2 linked regions of the Geothrix sp. 21YS21S-2 genome follow. The protein of the gene in region 1 interacts with the protein of each later gene in a pairwise test. Links are inferred from orthologs where the notes say so. Each region holds a gene or a part of one and is shown on either strand. Other genes may lie near its edges.

What was found.
Region 2: the proteins of ruvC (region 1) and ruvA interact in binary tests that used the Escherichia coli proteins (3 or more experiments, as listed by UniProt). The link is inferred for Geothrix sp. 21YS21S-2 from one-to-one orthologs.

Annotation. Positions count from the first base shown.
Region 1 is NZ_CP132910.1:1,677,294-1,686,229, reverse strand. What follows is about bases 3,035-5,927. They hold ruvC (crossover junction endodeoxyribonuclease RuvC), read right to left. Parts: upstream 4,782-5,927; coding sequence 4,287-4,781; downstream 3,035-4,286. Other genes in these bases: RAH40_RS07640 (ribonuclease R family protein), read right to left, coding at 4,785-5,927; RAH40_RS07650 (TonB family protein), read right to left, coding at 3,172-4,239; RAH40_RS07655 (ABC transporter permease), read left to right, coding at 3,035-3,169. In the rest of the region: RAH40_RS07665 (bifunctional YncE family protein/alkaline phosphatase family protein), read left to right, coding at 1-400; RAH40_RS07660 (efflux RND transporter periplasmic adaptor subunit), read left to right, coding at 675-1,895; more of RAH40_RS07655, read left to right, coding at 1,892-3,034; more of RAH40_RS07640, read right to left, coding at 5,928-7,088; RAH40_RS07635 (hypothetical protein), read right to left, coding at 7,156-8,055; RAH40_RS07630 (sensor domain-containing protein), read right to left, coding at 8,127-8,936.
Region 2 is NZ_CP132910.1:1,215,597-1,224,521, forward strand. What follows is about bases 5,945-8,826. They hold ruvA (Holliday junction branch migration protein RuvA), read left to right. Parts: upstream 5,945-7,031; coding sequence 7,032-7,622; downstream 7,623-8,826. Other genes in these bases: purD (phosphoribosylamine--glycine ligase), read right to left, coding at 5,945-6,983; RAH40_RS05570 (NAD(P)-dependent oxidoreductase), read left to right, coding at 7,619-8,557; RAH40_RS05575 (tetratricopeptide repeat protein), read left to right, coding at 8,576-8,826. Outside these bases: RAH40_RS05525 (efflux transporter outer membrane subunit), read left to right, coding at 1-309; RAH40_RS05530 (LuxR C-terminal-related transcriptional regulator), read right to left, coding at 293-1,255; RAH40_RS05535 (alpha/beta fold hydrolase), read left to right, coding at 1,495-2,838; RAH40_RS05540 (DJ-1/PfpI family protein), read right to left, coding at 2,835-3,506; RAH40_RS05545 (GNAT family N-acetyltransferase), read right to left, coding at 3,533-4,120; RAH40_RS05550 (isoaspartyl peptidase/L-asparaginase family protein), read right to left, coding at 4,198-5,157; RAH40_RS05555 (SRPBCC domain-containing protein), read right to left, coding at 5,169-5,663; more of purD, read right to left, coding at 5,673-5,944; more of RAH40_RS05575, read left to right, coding at 8,827-8,925. UniProt on the Escherichia coli protein: The RuvA-RuvB-RuvC complex processes Holliday junction (HJ) DNA during genetic recombination and DNA repair.

The sequences.
Region 1 (8,936 bases):
GCACCGCTCCCTGTGCCTGGTGGTGAGCCCCTACACGCTGCGGGGCCGCGTGGTGAGCCGGTTCTACAACCAGGGCTCCGTGCTGCACACCATGGAGCGCATGCTGGGGCTGCCCCCCATGACGCGCCTGGACGGCGCGGCGCCGACGATGGAGGGCTGCTTCACCCGCAGGCCCGACTTCACGCCCTACACCGCGCTGCCCAGCCGGGTGCCCCTGGATGAAGTGAACCCGCGGCGGACGGGCGCGCTCCTGGATTTCTCGCGCCCCGATACCGTGCCCGACGACGAGCTGAACCGGCTCCTGTGGTTCGCCGCCCGGGGCGACGCGCCCTACCCGGCGTGGTTCGCGGGCGCCCACGGGAAGGGGCTCGCGCGGAAGGGGCTGGGCCTGGGGAAGTGAGACGGCCGCCCGTTCGTATACGAAACCTTGACGGCACCTTCAGGGGACAAGGGTTATTCTTTCGCCAGGAGCACCCGCCATGGAGATCATCGCCATCCTCAGTCTCATCGTCAGCATTATTTACACATTTTCGTACCTCTATTTCCAGTTCACGAAGCACTGACGCGCCGCGCCCCGCTTGATTTTCCGAACCGTTGCCCGGTTCAGCAGGGCCCCCTATCGTGGTAGGATCAGGCCATCCACCTGATCGCATTTTTCCACACGAAGGGAAGCCATGCCGCGCCTACGCACCTGGTTGTTCATCGGTATCGGTTCGCTGGGGGTGCTCGCCTCCATCGGATGGGTGGGTCTGCGCGGAGGTCCGGGCACGCCTGAATTCACCACGGAGCCGGTCAAGCGCCAGCCCCTGCGGGACAGCGTGGCGGCCAACGGCGAGGTGCAGGCCAAGACCCGGGTCAACGTCGGCGTGCAGGTGACCGCGGCCATCAAGGAGATCCACGTCTCCGACGGCCAGTGGGTGAAGGCCGGCGACCTGCTGGTGACGCTGGACCAGGAGCGCTACAAGCAGGCCCTGAACCAGTCGGAGATGGGCCTGCGCATGGCGCGCAAGGACCTGGAGATCGCCCAGGCCACCTTCTCCAAGCAGGACCAGACCTTCGTGCGCCAGGAGCGCCTGAACAAGGCCGGGCTGACGTCCCTGGAGGAGTTCCAGCAGGTGAAGCTGGCCCGGGACACCGCGGCCACCACGCTGGAGCGGGCCCGGGTGGCGGTGCAGCAGTCCGAGGCCCAGACCGCCATCGCCCAGGACGACCTCAGCAAGACCGTCATCCGCGCCACCATGTCCGGGCAGGTGACGGGCCTCAAGGCCGAGAAGGGCGAGACCGCCATCGCCGGCACCACCAACCTGGCCGGGGCCGTGATGATGGTCATCTCGGACCTGTCGGAGATGATGGCCGAGATCCGCGTCGGGGAACTGGACGTGGTGAAGGTCGCCGTGGGCCAGCCCGCGGAGGTCACCGTGGACGCCCTGCCCGGCAAGGTCTTCCAGGGCAAGGTGCTCACCGTGGCCAGCAGCACGGACCGGCCCGCGGGGTCGAGCACCTCCAATTCCCAGGAGGCCCAGAGCTACAAGGTTCGCATCCTCCTGGACGGTTCCGCCCAGGAGCGCGCCTCGCTGCGTCCCGGCATGAGCGCCCGGGTCGCCGTGCTCACCGCCGAGCACAAGGACGTGCTTTCGGTGTCCCTGGCGGCCATCCAGGACCGCGAGGCCAAGGCGGGGGGCCTTGGGCTTCTCACCGGCAACCGCAGCGTCGTCTTCGTCGTCAAGGACGGCAAGGCCGCCGAACGCAGCATCACCACCGGCCTCACCACCCGGCGCGCCGCCGAAGTGCTCACCGGCCTCCAGGAGGGGGACGTGGTGATCTCCGGCCCCACCAAGCAGCTCGCCACCCTCGCCGACGGCGTGGCCGTGAAGATCCGGAAGGACAAGCCGTGAACGGCTGGACCCGCTTCCAGGAGACCTTCCGCACCGCCGTCGCCAGCATCTGGGCGCACCGCATGCGCAGCATGCTCACCACCCTGGGCATCATCATCGGGGTGGGGTCCGTCATCACCGTCGTGAACCTGACCAAGGGCCTGGAAGGCCGCATCATGTCCGACGTGAAGCAGGAGGGGACCCACACCTTCTTCATCGGCTCCTGGGTGCCCTACTCCCGCTTCAAGACCGCCAAGATCCGGCGCATGCCCATGGACCACCAGACCATCCGGGAGCTGCGCGAGCTCATGCCCCAGATCCTGGTGGCCAGCCCCCAGTCCACCATCTTCAGTCCCCAGATGGTGGTCAAGGCCGGCAGCGTCACGCGGCGCGTGACCTACCTCACCGCCGTGGACGAGAACGGCCTGGACCTCTCCAACCGCGAGCTGGCCTGCGGCCGCAACTTCACCGCCACGGACCGCACGACCCGGGCCCCCCTGGCCATCCTGGGCGCCACCATCGCCGAGGACCTGGGCCTGGGCGAGCATTCCGTGGGCAAGCACTTCACCGTCGCGGGCCAGACCGTGGAGCTGGTGGGCATCCTGAAGAAGCACGGGGAGATCCCCTTCATGCCCAGCGGGGGCGAGGACGAGGATTCCGCCATGTGGGGCCCCGACGGCATGTTCTTCGTGCCCTTCGGGAGCCTGCGGGAGCTGGCCCGCCCCGGCGCCTTCGACAGCCCCTTCTGGCGCCTCCAGGTGGATGCGAAGGTTCCCGTGAAGGAGGCCGAGAACACCCTGCGCCAGGGCCTGCGCCGCATCCGCGGCCTGCGGGGGGACGACGCGGACAACTTCATGCTCGAGAGCAACGAGAAGGCCGTGGCCCAGGTGGAGAAGATCGGCAAGACCCTCATGACCGCCAGCGGCGCCATGGTGGGCATCAGCCTCCTGGTGGGCGGCATCGGCGTGATGAACATCATGCTGGTGAGCGTGACGGAGCGCACCCGGGAGATCGGCGTGCGCAAGGCCCTGGGCGCGCGCAGGCGGAACATCCTCTTCCAGTTCCTCATCGAGGCCACCCTGCTGTGCGTGGCCGGCGGCATCATCGGCACGGTGCTGGGCATGGTCTTCGGGGCGGTGCTGAGCCAGGTGCTGATGAAGCACATGGGCGGCGTGCCCGCGTGGGCCTTCCTGTCGGCGCTGCTGGTGCCGGCGGCCGTGGGCATGGGATTCGGGCTCTACCCGGCCAACAAGGCCGCGAAGCTGGATCCCATCGAGGCGCTGCGGTACGAGTGAGTCTAGAGCTTCCCCAGGCGGAACGGCAGGGTCAGCTTGAAGCGCGCCGCCTGCGGGACCCCGTCGAGCAGGGCCGGATCGAACCGCCACTGGAGGGCGTAGCGGACCGCCGTCATGATGAGTTCGGGGGGGCCGGTCAGGGCCTCCGCCCGGGTCGGCCTTCCGGCAGGATCCACCATGATGTGGACGACGACCACCCCTTCCACCCGGCGCTCCCGCGCCAGGGCGGGATAGGGCGGCGCGGGCGGCTGGTAGCGGATCTTCATCTGCTTGAATTCGACGGTCCTCGTGCTCGATTCGGGCAGGGGGGCGGGAGCCTCGGGTCCACCGAGGAGCGTGTCGAGGCTCTCCCTGAAGGCCCGGGCGATCTCGTCCTGGAAGTCCACCTTCTCCACCCTTCCGGAGACGTGGCTGTCGAACCAGATCCGCTGGGCCTCCCCGGGTGTGTTCCGCGCGAGGTCCCGGTCCGCGAGCAGGGAGCACCGGGCCTGGAGGTTGAGGAGCTGGATCGCGTCCGGAGTCCGCGCGGCCTGGAGGTTCAGCTGGAGGTGGAGGCCCTCGCCGGGATCGGCGGCGGCCGGATCCGCCACCTGCAGCCCGGCCCGGGTGAGGCGGCCGAGCACTTCCCATTCCAGGGCCGGAAGGTCCACGGGCACGTTGAGCGGCGAGGGGATCAGGCCGAGCTGGACCACGATCCGCCCGCCTCCGGTCTCCCGCGCGGGCTGCGGCGCGTCCTTCAGGGTGTAGGGCATCGCGAAGGTGGTGCGGACCCGCGCGGGCCTTCCCTCGATCTGGACAGGGGCGAAGGTCCACTGCAGGGCGTCGGCCACCGACGCGGCCCGGAGCAGCGCGGGGCCGGAGACGGGTTGAGCCGCCTCGGGAAGGCCTGTGGGGCCGATCGTCACGGAGAGCACGACCCGGCCCTGGACCTGCGCGATCCTGGCGATCGGCGGATAGGGCGGGGACGGCGGCCGGCGCAGGACCGTGAGCTTGTCGAATTCGACCAGGGGCGGGGCCTGCGCGAGGACGGGACCCGCCAGGAGAAGGGCGGACAGGAGGAACCGGAGCATGGATGGACCTCGTTCATTCGGGGATCCGTCCATGATAGCAACCCGGCCTATTTCCCCGGCACCCGCGTCGCCATGAGATGGCCGATGGCCACGGCCGCGGCGTCGGCGGCATCGGCCTGGAGGGGCTCCTTCAGGCTGAGCAGCACCATGACCATCTTGCCCACCTGGGTCTTGTCGGCCCAGCCGTAGCCGCTGACGGCCTTCTTCACCTGCATGGGGTTGTAGTCCCCCACGGGCAGGCCGTGGAGGCCGGCGGTGAGGAGGATGCCGCCGCGGATCTGGCCCAGCTTGATCGCGGTGGCGGCGTTCTTCTCCACGAAGGGGGACTCCACGGCCATGAAGTGGGGCCGGGTGCGTTCGATGACCTCGGCGAGCTTGAGGTGGATGCCCAGGATCCGCTTGTCGAAGTCGGCGCCCCGCTGGGAGCGGATGACGCCGGCCTCCACCAGCTCCAGGCGGGAACCGCACCGGCTCACCACGGCGAAGCCGCAGGCCAGGGAGCCGGGATCCACGCCGAGGCAGATGGTGGTGGGCACCGCCACGGCCTAGACCTTCTTGCGGCGGGCGGGGCCGCGCACGCTGCCCTTGGGGGCCTTGGGACGGGCCTGGGCGCCGCCGGGGCGGCCCGGGCGCACGTAGGGCTTGGCGCCCTCGGGGCGGGCCTTGCGGTCTGGTACCGCGGCCTGGCGCACCGACTTGGGCGGCCGGCCCCGGGGGGGCGCGGGCTCCCGGACGAAGTCGGCCTCACGCAGGTGGGCGGGGGCGGCGAGGCTGGGCACGAAGGTGACGGCCTTGCCCTTGCCGTCCTTGGCCTTGGCTTCAACAACCCAGGCCGATACCCGGCGCAGGTCCTCGTCCACGCCGGTGATCTCCACCTTCACGGCGTCGCCGATGGTCAGCACGACGCCCGATCCCGCGGTGGAGGCCTTGGTGCGGTTCTCGTCCACGGTGAACGCGCCGCCCAGGGCGCCCAGGGGGACGCCCACCTCCACGAAGGGGCTGTCGAGGCGCACGAAGGCGGCCTTCAGGGAGAAGCCCTGGATCCGGCCCTCGAAGCGCTGCCCGATGCGGGTGCGCATGAGCAGGCAGGTCTTCCACTTGTCGTTCTCGCGCTCGGCCTCGGTGGCGCCCTGCTCGGTGTCGCTGCACTGCTTGGCGACCACGGCCAGGATGCTGTGGAGGCCGTCGGGCAGGGGCTTCTTCTGGAGCACCTTGCGCAGCTCGCGGTGGACGGCGAGGTCGGGGTAGCGGCGGATGGGGCTGGTGAAGTGCAGGTAGTCCTGGAGGGCCAGGCCCGAGTGGCCGATGTTGTCGGCGCTGTACTCGGCCTTCTTGAGGCTGCGCACCAGGAGGGTGTTGAGCATGGCCTCCAGGGGCCCGCCGCGGATCCTGTCCAGCATCGCGTTGAGCACCTCGGGGGTGGCCGGATCGTAGGGGCGCAGCAGCCCGAAGGCCGCGGCCACTTCCTTGAAGGCCTCCAGCTTGAGGGGGTCGGGCACGTCGTGCACGCGGTAGATGGTGGCGATCTTGCGGCGGGTGAAGAACGTCGCAACGGCCTCGTTGGCCAGCAGCATGAACTCCTCGATCATGCGGTGGGCGTCGTGGTGGGCGTAGCGGCGGGCGTCCACGGGGCGGCCGTCCTCCCCGAAGACGAACTCGGTCTCGTCCGTGTCCAGGTTCAGGGCGCCGCGGCCCAGGCGCTTTGCCGTAAGGGAGCGCGACACCCGGAGGGCCTCGTCGAGCATCTCCGCCACGTCCCGGCCCATGTCACGGCGCCGGGCCTGGGCGTTGTCGATGCAGCCCTCCTTGACCTCGTCGTAGGTGAGGCGCTTGCGGGACCGGATGACGGATTCCGTCAGGCGCGTCTCCCGCACCTGGAGGTCCTCGTCCAGGGTGATCCAGGCGGTCATGGTGAGGCGGTCCACGCCTTCCCGCAGGCTGCACAGTTCGCCCGAGAGGCGCTCGGGGAGCATGGGGATGCACTGGTCGGGGAAGTAGACCGAGGTGCCCCGCAGGAGGGCCTCCTTGTCCAGGGGGCCGCCCTCGGCCACGTAGTGGCTCACGTCGGCGATGTGCACGCCCAGGAGCCAGCCCCCGTCCTCGCTGGCCGGCAGGACCTCCAGGCTGATGGCGTCGTCGAAGTCCTTGGCGGTGGGGGGATCCACCGTGACGGTGAGGAGTTCGCGCAGGTCCTCGCGGCCCTGGATCCACGCCTCGGGGATGGAGGTGGGGAAGGGGGCCAGCTCCTCCATCACCTCGTCGGGGAACTCGGTGCGCAGGTTGTAGAGGGCGGCGGTGAGCTTGTTCTCGATGCGCAGGTCGGTGGGGCGGCCCAGGCGGGCCTTCACCACGCCCTTGATCTGCTGGGCGCCGGGATCCGGATCCAGCAGCACGCTGACCAGGTCGCCGTCGCCGGCCAGGTCCGTGGGGGGGACGCTGACGATCTGGGAGAGGCGGGGCTCGAGGGGGATGGCGCGCCAGCCCCACTCCTGCTTCTGCAGGTGGGCCGGGATGGGATCGGGGTTGCGGGAGATGACGCGCACGACCTTGGCCTTGGGGCGGCCGTCGTAGGTGGTGCCGGTGATCTCGGCCTGGACCTTGTCGCCGTGGATGGCGCCGTGGCCCTCGCGCCAGTCCACGAGCAGGTCGAGGCGCTGGCCGCGGGTGGCGCCGAGGGGGCGCAGGAACCCGCTGGTGCCCTCGGGGTGGCCGAGGTAGGTGGCCTCGAAGGTCTCCGAGAGCCGGGCCGAGGACCCGGGGGCGGGCGGCGTCGGGCGGTCGGGGCGGTTGGGCCGGGGGGGGCGGGGGGAGAAGGAGCGGGGCGGGCCTTGATTTTTGCGATGTGCCATTCCCCAAGACTAACACTTGGGGCCACCCCGGCTGTCACGCCGGGGTGGCCCCAGGGGTCTGGAAGGGCTACTTCTTCTTCTTGGCGGGGGCGGGCTTGTCGGGCAGGGCCCGGCCCAGGGACACGTCGAGGGCGTTCTGGACCTTGCGGTTGTCGGGGGCCAGGACCTTCAGGCGGTGCAGGAAGGCGACCTTGTCGGCCTTCTCGGCGAAGGAGTCCAGGTAGGCCTTGCTGGAGGCCACGGCCTCGGCCCACTTCTCCTTGTCGCCGGGGTGGCCCTTGTAGGTGTCGATGTCGGCCTGCTGGTCCTTGATCTTCTTGGCCTGGAGGTCGACGAACTTCTGGAAGTCGTCCACGTTGCGGGTGGCCAGGTCGAGGTCGTACTGGAAGAACTGGCTCCACTTCTCGCCGTCGGCCTTCTCCTTGTCCCAGGACTTCACGGTGGCCATGGTGCCTTCCTCGTAGTCCTCGAGCTTGGTCTTGGCCTTGAGCAGACGGATGGCGTCCGCGTTCTTGTTCATGAGCTCCTGGTAGGCGTCGGCCTTCTTCTTCCAGTAGTCGCGCTGTTCGGTGAGGCCCTCCTTGCCGGAGGCCACGTTCTCCTTGGCCGTTTCCAGGGCCTTGTTCAGGTAGTCCAGGCCCTTCTCCCACTGGCCGTTGTTGTCGGCCGCCTGGAAGGCCAGGAAGTAGACCTGGCAGAGGTCCGCGTAGGTGCGGGTGCTCGTGTGGAGGTTGTTGACGCTGGACTTGTCGAAGGCGGGCTTGGCGGCGGGGATGAGGGCCTCGGCCCGGGCCTGGGCCTGGCCGTACTCAAAGGCGTCGTTAAGCTTCTTGATTTCAGGCCTTTCCGCTGCGAGGCGCTGGCCGAGGCTCGCCGGGGCGGCGGGCGCCTGGGCGACAAGGACGGGGGTGCTGAGCAGCGTAAGTACCAAGCCGGTGTGGATGCGCATGTGGATGGGCCCTCTCATGGTTCCTTCAATTGTCAGGCCGAGGGGGCCTTTTTGCAAAGGTGGAAAGCTATGACCAAATGCGCAACCCCTCAGCGCCGCACCAGGAGCGCGCGGGCCATGGCTCCGTGGAGCCGGCCCAGGCCCAGGGCCAGGTGCAGCGTGCCGGCCAGCCCCAGGATCCCGCCCAGGGGCAGGAGGGCGAGGGCCCACCCGGGGAGGTCGTATTCCATGGAGCCGCACACCACGATGGGCGACTGCTGGAGGAAGTGGCCCACCGGGGCCGCCACCATGGCCAGGGAGAAGGCGAGCCCCAGCAGGACGAACGTGAAGCTCAGGATGCCCAGGGGCAGGTGCAGGATGAGATAGATGAGGCACTTCCAGGTGTATGAGTCAACGAACAGGCCCTTGAGGCGTTCCCCCCAGGTCTTCCCTTCGGGAAGGAGGGGGGGCCTGCGGGGCATCCTCACGTCCAGCATGGCCTCCACCAGGCGCCCCTCGCCCAGGCCCAGGGCCCGCACCGAGCCCAGGAACAGCACCAGGAGCGGCAGGCCGATGATGAGGATGATGAACCCCAGGGAGATGGAGAGGCCCGTGACGGCCCAGACGAAGTAGAAGATGCCGGTGAACATGGCCATCAGGAGGTAGACCAGGGAGGTGTAGGCCCGGGGGTCCAGGAAGACGCCGAAAAAGGAGGGCCAGGGTCTCGGGGGGGCGGGCTCCTCCCCGGGTTCGGCGGGGGGGGCGTACGGGGCCGGCGCCAGGACCTCGGCCACCACCCGCTCCCGCTGGCGGTAGGTCTCGGCCCGCTCCTCGGGGGATCCCAGGGACGCCAGGATCCGGGCCACGGCCTCGGGCCCCGACAGCATCGGCTCGGCCCAGGCCAGGCGCTCCCGCTCCTT
Region 2 (8,925 bases), 460 kb from region 1 along the record:
GCCGTGGCCGGAGCCTTCGGCGAGGTGTCCACGGCCCTGGTGGCCTACGCCAAGCACGCCGAGGCCGAGAAGGAGCTGGCAGGCGCCGTGGAGGCCCTGAAGTCCGCCGTGGCCCTGGCCAACCTCCGCTACACCGCCGGCCTTTCCAACTACCTGGAGGTCCTGGACGCCCAGCAGCAGCTCTTCCCCGCGGAGAACGCCCTCTCCCAGGCGCGGCTCGCGCGGCTCCTGACGATGGTGCAGCTCTACAAGGCGCTGGGAGGCGGGTGGAACCTCGCGGATCCCGGGGCCGTCAAGCCGGGTCCCTGACGCCGCCCAGGGCCGCGGCGAGCATGGCCTTGTCGTTGATGTCGAGCTTCTGGTACACCCGCGCGAGCTGCACCCGCACGGTGTTGGGGGAGCTGCCCAGCTGCCCCGCGATCTCCCGGTAGCTCCGGCCGGTGGCGTAGAGCCGGGCCACCTCGGCTTCGCGCGCGCTCAGGCTGGCCACGGCGCCGCGCTCCCGGGCCTCGCATACGACCTGCTCGCCCCGGCCGGAGAAGTGGAGCTCCACCTGCCGGCCCAGGTAGGGCCCGCCCTCCCGCAGGGACTTCAGGGCCGCGGGGGGCAGGCGGGTATCGGAGAGGTCGCGCCATTCCCGGCGCGCCAGGCCCATGAAGGCCCGGTCGGCGATCTCGAGTACGCCTCCGCGCGAGACCAGCGCCAGGCTGCGGCGCCCATCCGGCGGCGCATGCAGATCCAGCACCCGGGCCCGGTTCAGGTCCAGGGCGCAGGCGAGGTGCCGCCAGGCCGCGGCCATGCGCTGCTCCTCGCACGCGTCGAAGGCCTTGCGGATGCCCCGGTAGAGTACCACCCATCGCAGCCGGCGGTGGTCGGGCTGGTCATCGCCCACGAGGAGGAGGTGGCGGAGGTCGTACGCCTTCGAATACGCAGCCAGCGGCTGGTTCTCCTTGCCCCGGTACCGGTCCTGGGTGTCCACGTTCTGGATGACCCCCGGCCTGTTCACGAAATGCCGCGTCACGGGATCGAAGCGGGACAGCTCGGCGTACCTCGGGAGAAGGGCCTGGTCGCGGTTGTAGACGCAGACGCCGTCCATGCGGATCTCGCCCGAGGCGGGCTCGCCGAAGCCGAACACGGCGCCGTCGAACTCGATCCAGTCGCGGAGAAGGTCCAGCGCCCGCCGCGGGAACTCGTCGGCGGGCGCCGACGAGGCCAGGCGGTACAGGCGTGTCAAATCGGCGACGAAGGCATCCATGGCCTACCCGGAACAAAGCAGCCCGGCCCGCGGGGGCGAGGCCGGCAACGCACATTCATTTCCCCGTGAAATCCTGAATGAATCTAGCAGGGGGCCAAATTAGCAGCAAATAGTACATTTGCATTATTACGTCGCTTTCCACCGGGCTCCATACTTCGTCCAAGGCTCCAGATCCCCTCTCATTCCAGGCCATCCGTGGCAGGCCCGGGGCCTGCCGGCCACGCATCCAGGAGGACACCATGAATATAAGATTTTTCGGTTGTTTGGCCCTGACCCTGGCCCTGCTCCTGCCAGGGTGCAAGGGGTCGGACGGGCCCATGGGACCGACCGGCGCCAGCGGCACCAACGGCACCAACGGAACCAACGGGACCAACGGCACCAACATCGGGACCATCGGCGAGGGCGCGGTGGTCGTGGCCGGCGTCCTGCCTGCGGATCCCCAGGAGAGCATCTACGTGCGCAAGGTCGGGCACGGCCCCCAGACCATCGTGCTGGTGCCCGGCAACAACACCTCGGGCGCCATCTTCGAGGGCATGCTGGACCACTTCAGGTCGAACATGGACCTGAACGACGCCTACACGGTGTACACGTTCGACTACCGCGGCAGCGGCCACTCCAGCTACAACAGGAAGATCACCGGCCTCCGGGATTTCGCCCTGGACTTCGAGAAGGCCATGGGCCAGCTCACGGGCTTCCCCGCCTCCGGCGTGACGCTGGTGGGCTATTCCATGGGCTTCGGCGTCGCCCTGGAGATGGTGATCGCCAACCCGGCCCGCTACGCCAACGTCGTCAGCCTCACGGGCATCGGCACGCGCGGCGTGCGGGTCAGCTTCAACGCGGGCCAGGCCGGAACGGATTCCACCGGCAAGGTCTGGGCGGCCGGCGACTGGGTCACCGTCACCAACGACACCGCCGGCATGGTCGGGGCCGGCTTCCAGCAGCGCTCCTGGCAGGGCGACCAGCGCACCTTCGCCAACATCCAGGCCACCTGGAACCTGGTGGTCTTCGAGGACATCCTCAAGTACGACATCACCAAGGCCTTCACGCCCGGGGCCGTGACCGACACCACGTTCACCACCGACCTGAACTACACCAACGCCCTGCTGGACGGCCTCACCATCCAGTACATGCCCGAGTCGCTGTACTTCAGCCACAAGTTCAACGTCTCGCCCCTGAACGTCGTCAACACCGCGGCCAACGCCGACGGCACCACCGTCACGATCCCCGGCGACGGGCGCCTGGGCACCCTCCTCACCGGGAAGAAGACGCTGCTGGTCAAGGCCGTCACGGATTTCGCGAACTGGCGGGGCGACCAGGTGATCTACGACAACTACACCGCGACCACGAAGTACGACCTCAAGCATGCCGGCGCCACCTGCAGCGCGGTCATGATCGACGCCAACCAGGGCTACGACCACGGGTTCCCCGTCGCCCACCCCCTGGAGGTGGTGCGCCTCCTCGACACCTTCATCAAGGGCAACCTCACCCCGGCCACCGCCTCCGCGGCGCTGGGCGGCGCGACCCTCACGCTCTATCCCACGACGGAGACCACCTGGGAGACGGCCACGTTCACGGGATTCTAGACATCATGGATTGGCCCCGCATCCGATGAGGGGCCAATACATGATGTCCAGTTCCGGCGCCCGTTCCCGTCGGGGAACGGATATTCCATGTGGCGGGCCGTGGCGCGAGCCACGGCCTCGCCGTGGAAGCGCTGCACGATGCGCAGCGCAAGGTCGATGCCCGCGGCGATCCCCGCCGAGGTCATCACCCGGCCCTCGTCGACCACATTCGAGGCCTCGTCCACCGCGACGTCCGCAAAGAGCTCCCGCATCAGCCCGAGGGAGCGCCAGTGGGTCGTGGCCCGCAGCCCCGCCAGCAGCCCCGCCTTGCCCAGCACCAGGGCCCCGGTGCACACCGAGGCCACCAGGGCGCACCGCTCCGCCTGGGCGCGGACGAAGGCCAGGAGCGGCTCGTTCAGCATCTCCCTGCGGGTCCCCATGCCGCCCGGAACCAGAAGGATGTCCAGGGGCGGGCAGTCCGCGAAGGTGGCCGCGGGGATCACCCGCATGCCCCCGGACGTGGTGACGGCCTCCGGCGTCCCGGCCACCAGCACCACCTCGAAGGGCGAGGGTTCCTCGCGCCGGCGGGCCTCGTCCAGGCGCGTCACGGACAGGACCTCGAAGGGACCGCAGAAGTCCAGGACCTCGACGTCGTTGAAGATCAGGATGCCGACAAGCCTGCGGTCCATGGCGAACCCCTTCCGGGATCCAGTATCTACCCTTTGCCTGGCGCGTAGTTCGGCCTGCTCGCCGGGGCCGGCTTGCGGCGCTTCGGGGGAGGGCCGTCGCGGTGGCGGATGTAGTCCGGGTCGTAGGTGAGGTTGCGGGACAGGAAGACGTGGGGCGTCTCCTGGCCGAAGCCCTGCTTCCGGAAGAAGCCCAGGGCGGCCTCGTTCTCGGCGTCGGTGTCCACCATGATCATGCGGGCGCCCAGCTTGATGAAGACTTCCGTGATGCGTTCGAGGAGCCGCGCCGCGATGCCCTTGCGGGCGATGTCCTCGTCCACGCCCAGCCACAGCAGGTAGCCGTAGCTCCAGGCGCTCCCGCGCTTCTCCAGGACCGTGCCCAGGGCGAAGCCCACCACGGCGCCCTCCAGTTCCGCCACCAGGCAGGTCTCGCCGTCGGAGGCGAAGTGCACGGCCAGCTCGTACTCGTCCCAGGTGCGGTAGAGCGCCGGCCACTTGTCGGCGGGGAACAGGCGCTCCCCCAGGGCGAAGACGGCGGGGAGGTCCGCCAGGGACATCTCCCGGATGACCGCGCTGGCGGGACTGGGACGGGATCGGGAACGGGACGGGCCGGGCATGGGACTTCCTCGCGGAGGCCTCCATTATGACCTGGGTGATTCCGATTTTATTTGTGGATAATATCTGGTTTTTACAATTATTGATTTCCGAAAAGGGCCACCGAGGTCCTGCCGTCGCTCATCCTGACGGCCCGGAACATGCCCGGGGTGTTGAAGGGCTGCGTGACGCGGCCCGCCGCGTCCATGGCGATGAGGCCGCCCCCGCCGCCCAGCTTGAGGGCTGCGTCCAGGGCCGCGGCGGCGGCCTTCTCCAGGGGCGCGCCCTGGTAGGCCATGCGCGCGGAGATGTCGTAGGCGACCACCGTGCGGATGAAGAACTCGCCCCAGCCGGTGCAGGACACGGCGCAGGTGCGGTTGTCGGCGTAGGTGCCCACCCCGATGAGGGGGGCGTCGCCCACGCGGCCGGGGAGCTTGTCCAGCATGCCTCCCGTGGAGGTGGCCGAGGCCAGGTTGCCGTGCCGGTCCAGCGCCACGGCGCCCACGGTGTCCTTGGTGGTGGGCCTGGCCTTCTCGCGCTCCTTCAGGCTGCGGAAGGACTCCCACTGGTGGGCGGTCCGGAAATAGGCGTTGGGCACCAGCTCCAGGCCCTGGGCCCTGGCGAAGGCCTCGGCGCCTTCGCCGATCATCATCACGTGGGGGGTCTTCTCCATGACGAGGCGGGCCAGGCCCACGGGGCTCTTCACGTGCCGGATGCCGGCCACGGAGCCGGCCCGGAGGGTCCGCCCGTCCATGATCGCCGCGTCCAGCTCGTGGGTCCCGTCCCGGGTGATGGTGGCCCCCACGCCGGCGTTGAAGAGGGGGTTCTCCTCCATGGACCGCACCGCGGCCTCCACCGCGTCCAGGGCCGGGCCGCCCTTGTCCAGGACGGCGTAGCCCGCCGCCAGGGCCTTTTCGAGCCCGGCGCGGTACGCCTTCTCCGCCTCGGGCCCGATGCGCGCCGTGGTGACGTTGCCCGCGCCGCCGTGGATGGCGAGTCCGAACGGGGCCTGGGCCAGCGCGCAGACCGCGGCCAGGAAAAGGAAGGTTGATCGCACCATGGGACCTCCGCCTACTTGAAATGCTGCTGGAGCTTCTTGAGCGTCCAGGCGTTGCCGGACTTGAAGAACTCCCGCATGCGCTGGGACTCCTCGTCGGCGGCGTAGCCCATCATGGCCAGCCGCAGCCCGGTGCGCCCGCCCAGGTCGGTGAGGGTCGCCACGGTCCACACCCCCTGCCAGGCGTTCGGGAACGGGAAGCCCTGCGGGGGCCGGTCGATGCGGAACGAGACCATGCGCCCCGGCTCGAAGGAGAGGATGCGGTTCTGGATCGTGGACGGGTCGCCCAGGGTGGCGGTGGCGCTGTAGCAGGAGCGGATGAGGCCGCCCACGCGGAAGTCCATGTCGCACTGGGCCGGGCCCAGGAGCTTGTAGCCTTCGGGGGTGGAGAAGACCTTCCACACCTCGGACACCGGTGCTTCGATGATCCCCTCGACGACCAGGGGGGAGACGTCGGCGGCGGCAAGGTGGAGGATGAGGGTGAAGGCGGGGAGGAGGGCGCGCAGCATGGTGCCAGTCTACAGGAATGGATCCGCCACCGTCCGCCCCGCCGCCGCGTGGTTCAGCGCCCGCAGCCCGATGTCGCGCCGCCTCTGCATGCCGGGCCAGTGCACGTCGGCCACGGCCCCCTCCACCTTGGCCCGTGCGGCCTCCAGGTCGGCGGCGGTCGTCACCAGGTTCAGCACGCGCCCGCCGCTGGTCACCCAGCCTTCCTGGGTCTTCCGGGTGCCGGCGTGGACCACCTTGACGCCCTCGGGGGCGCCCAGGGCGATGGGGACGTCCTTCTCGGCGCCCTCGGGGTAGCCGCCGGCGGCCAGGACCACGGCGATGGCGCAGCCGGGGCGGAGCTTCACGGAATCGCGGCGCAGGCGGCCCTCGGCCACCTCCAGCAGGAGGGACGCGAGGTCCTCGTCGAGGAGTTCCATGAGCACCTGGGTCTCGGGGTCGCCGAAGCGGACGTTGTATTCCAGGAGCTCGGGTCCCCGGGCCGTCCACATGACGCCCAGGAAGAGCACGCCCCGGGCCCGCAGGCCGTCCTTGCGCAGGCCGGCCACGGTGGGTTCCACCAGGTCCCGGCGCAGCCGCTCCAGGTCGGCGGGGGAGAGGAAGGGGATGGGTCCGAAGGCGCCCATGCCGCCGGTGTTGGGGCCCTGGTCCCCGTCGAAGATGCGCTTGTGGTCCTGGCAGGGGGGGAGGACGGCGTAGGCGGCGTGATCGGCGTCCACGTCCACCAGCACGTGGAGGGAGAGTTCCATGCCCACCAGCGGCGCCTCCAGCACGACCTTGCGCGAGGCCTCGCCGAACTGGCCGGCCATGAAGGCGCGCACGGTGGCCAGGGCCTCCTCGCGGCTCCCGGCCAGCACCACGCCCTTGCCCGCGGCGAGGCCGTCGGCCTTCAGGACGATGGGCAGGCCCAGGCTCCACGCGCGGATGGCCGCCTCGGCGGGTTCCAGGGCCGTGAACGTCATGCTCGCCGCGCAGGGGATGCCGTGGCGGACCATGAAGTCCTTGGCGAAGGCCTTGCTCCCCTCCAGGCGCGCGGTGGCCGCGTCATGGCCGAAGACGGGCACGCCCTCCCCGCGCACCGCATCGGCCAGCCCCGCCACCAGCGGGACTTCCGGTCCCACCACCACCAGCCCGGGGCGGTTGAGGGCGCACCAGGCGGCGATGCCGGAGACGTCCTCCACCGCGAAGGGGAGGCAGGTGCCGAGCCCGGCCAGGGCATCGCTGCCCGGCGCGGCGTAGAGCTCCACGGGATCAGGACCGGACTTCAGCTTCATGGCCATGGCATGTTCCCGGCCGCCGGAGCCGATGAGCAGGATCTTCATACTTCACCCCTTTCAAGAATCCTACTTCGACTGGGCTATCCTAGGTGCATGATCGGACGACTGCGCGGCCTGCTTATCCATAAGAGCCTCAACTCCGCCATGGTGGAATGCGGGGGCGTCGGCTACCTCTGCTCCATTTCCCTGGGCACCTTCGGCCTGCTGCCGGAGGAGGGCCAGGAGGCCATCCTCCACGTGGAGACCCTGCTCCGGGAGAACGACCTGAGCCTCCTGGGCTTCGCCACCAGGGAGGAGAAGCAGCTGTACCGCCTGCTGGTCAAGGTGGACGGCGTGGGCCCCAAGCTCGCCCTGGCGGCCCTGGGGGCCCTGCCCCTGGCGGACCTGGTGCAGGCCATCCGGGCCCGGGACGTCAGGGCCCTCACCCGCATCCCGGGCGTCGGCAAGAAGACCGCCGAGAAGCTCTGCTTCGAGCTGTCGGAGAAGCTGGGCGGCATGGGAGGGCTGGACGGGCTGGCCGGGGGCGGAGCCCCCCGGGACGCCTGGGAGGCCGACCTGGCTTCGGCCCTCACGAACCTCGGGTTCCGGGAGGACGCCGTCCTCCCCATCGTCAAGGGCCTCGCCGCGGACCGCCCCCCCCTGCCCGAAGCCCTGCGCCTCGCCCTCAAGGGACTCCAGCGATGAGCGTCCGGATCCTCTCCACCTCGGCGCTGGCGGGTCCGTCCCTCCAGGGCCTGGGCGCGAGGTTTCCGGAGCTGTCCATCGCCCCCTTCCGCTCCATCGCCTGGAAGATGAGCCTGGCCAACGCCGAGGCCCTGGTGGTGCTGCTCACCGAGGCCCTGTCGGAGGCCGACCTGGACTACGCCCCCAAGCTGAAGGTCATCGGCACCTGCTCGGCGGGCGTGAGCCACCTGCCCGTCGAGGCCTGCGCCCGCCGGGGCATCGCCATCGTGAATACCGCGGGCGTCCTCGCGGACCCCACCGCCGACCTGGCCCTGGCCCTGCTCCTGGCCCTGACCCGGCGGCTCAAGGACGGCGAGGCCCTGGTCCGTTCCGGCACCTGGAAGGGCTGGGCCATGGACCAGGTCCTGGGAACGGGGGTGGCCGGGAAGGTCTGCGCCATCCTGGGCACCGGGCCCGTGGGCAAGGCCTTCGCCCGCAGGGTCTTCGCCCTGGGCATGAAGCCCGTGTTCTGGGACCGCGAGAGCAAGGGGACCCCTGTGGACTTCGGCGCGGGCATCGCCCGGCGCCTTCCGCTCTCGGACCTCCTGCCCCGGGCCTCGGTCCTGAGCATCCACTGCCCCCTCACGGCCGACACCCGGGGGCTGCTCACCCGCCCCATCCTGCAGCTCCTGCCCAAGGGGGCCTTCATCATCAACACGGCCCGGGGCGGCATCCTGGACGAGGACGCCGCCATCCAGATGCTCCACCAGGGGTTCCTGGGCGGGGTCGGCATGGATGTGTACGAGGATGAACCGAATATTAATCCCGCATGGCTGAAGGCTCCCCGCGCGGTCCTCCTACCACATCTGGGAAGTGCCACCCTGGACACACGGGAGGCCATGTCCCGGGTTCTTTGCGATGGCATCGCCGAGACCCTGGAGGGTAAGCTTGGGTGATTCTGCTGGAGGTTCTCTATGCCCCGTCAATGGCTCCGGCTGCTGGACCCTGAAATCCACGAACTGCGACAGGCCGACGGCAAGTCCCTTGCCGGAAGCCTGACCTATGGCCGCGCCCTCAACGGGCGCAGCCTCCACGAGGAGGCCCAGGCGGTCCTCGACAAGGCGCTGGCCCTGGACCGGGGCGACGGTGACCTGTGGTTCGAGCGCATCATGGCCCAGGGCGACCACGGCACGCTCGAGGACCTGGAGGAGCTCCACTCCCAGCTGGCCAGCATCCGCGCCGAGCATCCCCAGGACGCGGCCGTGCTGCGCAACATGGGCTTCGTGCGGATCCTGCAGCAGCGCTCCGACGAGGCCGAGAAGCT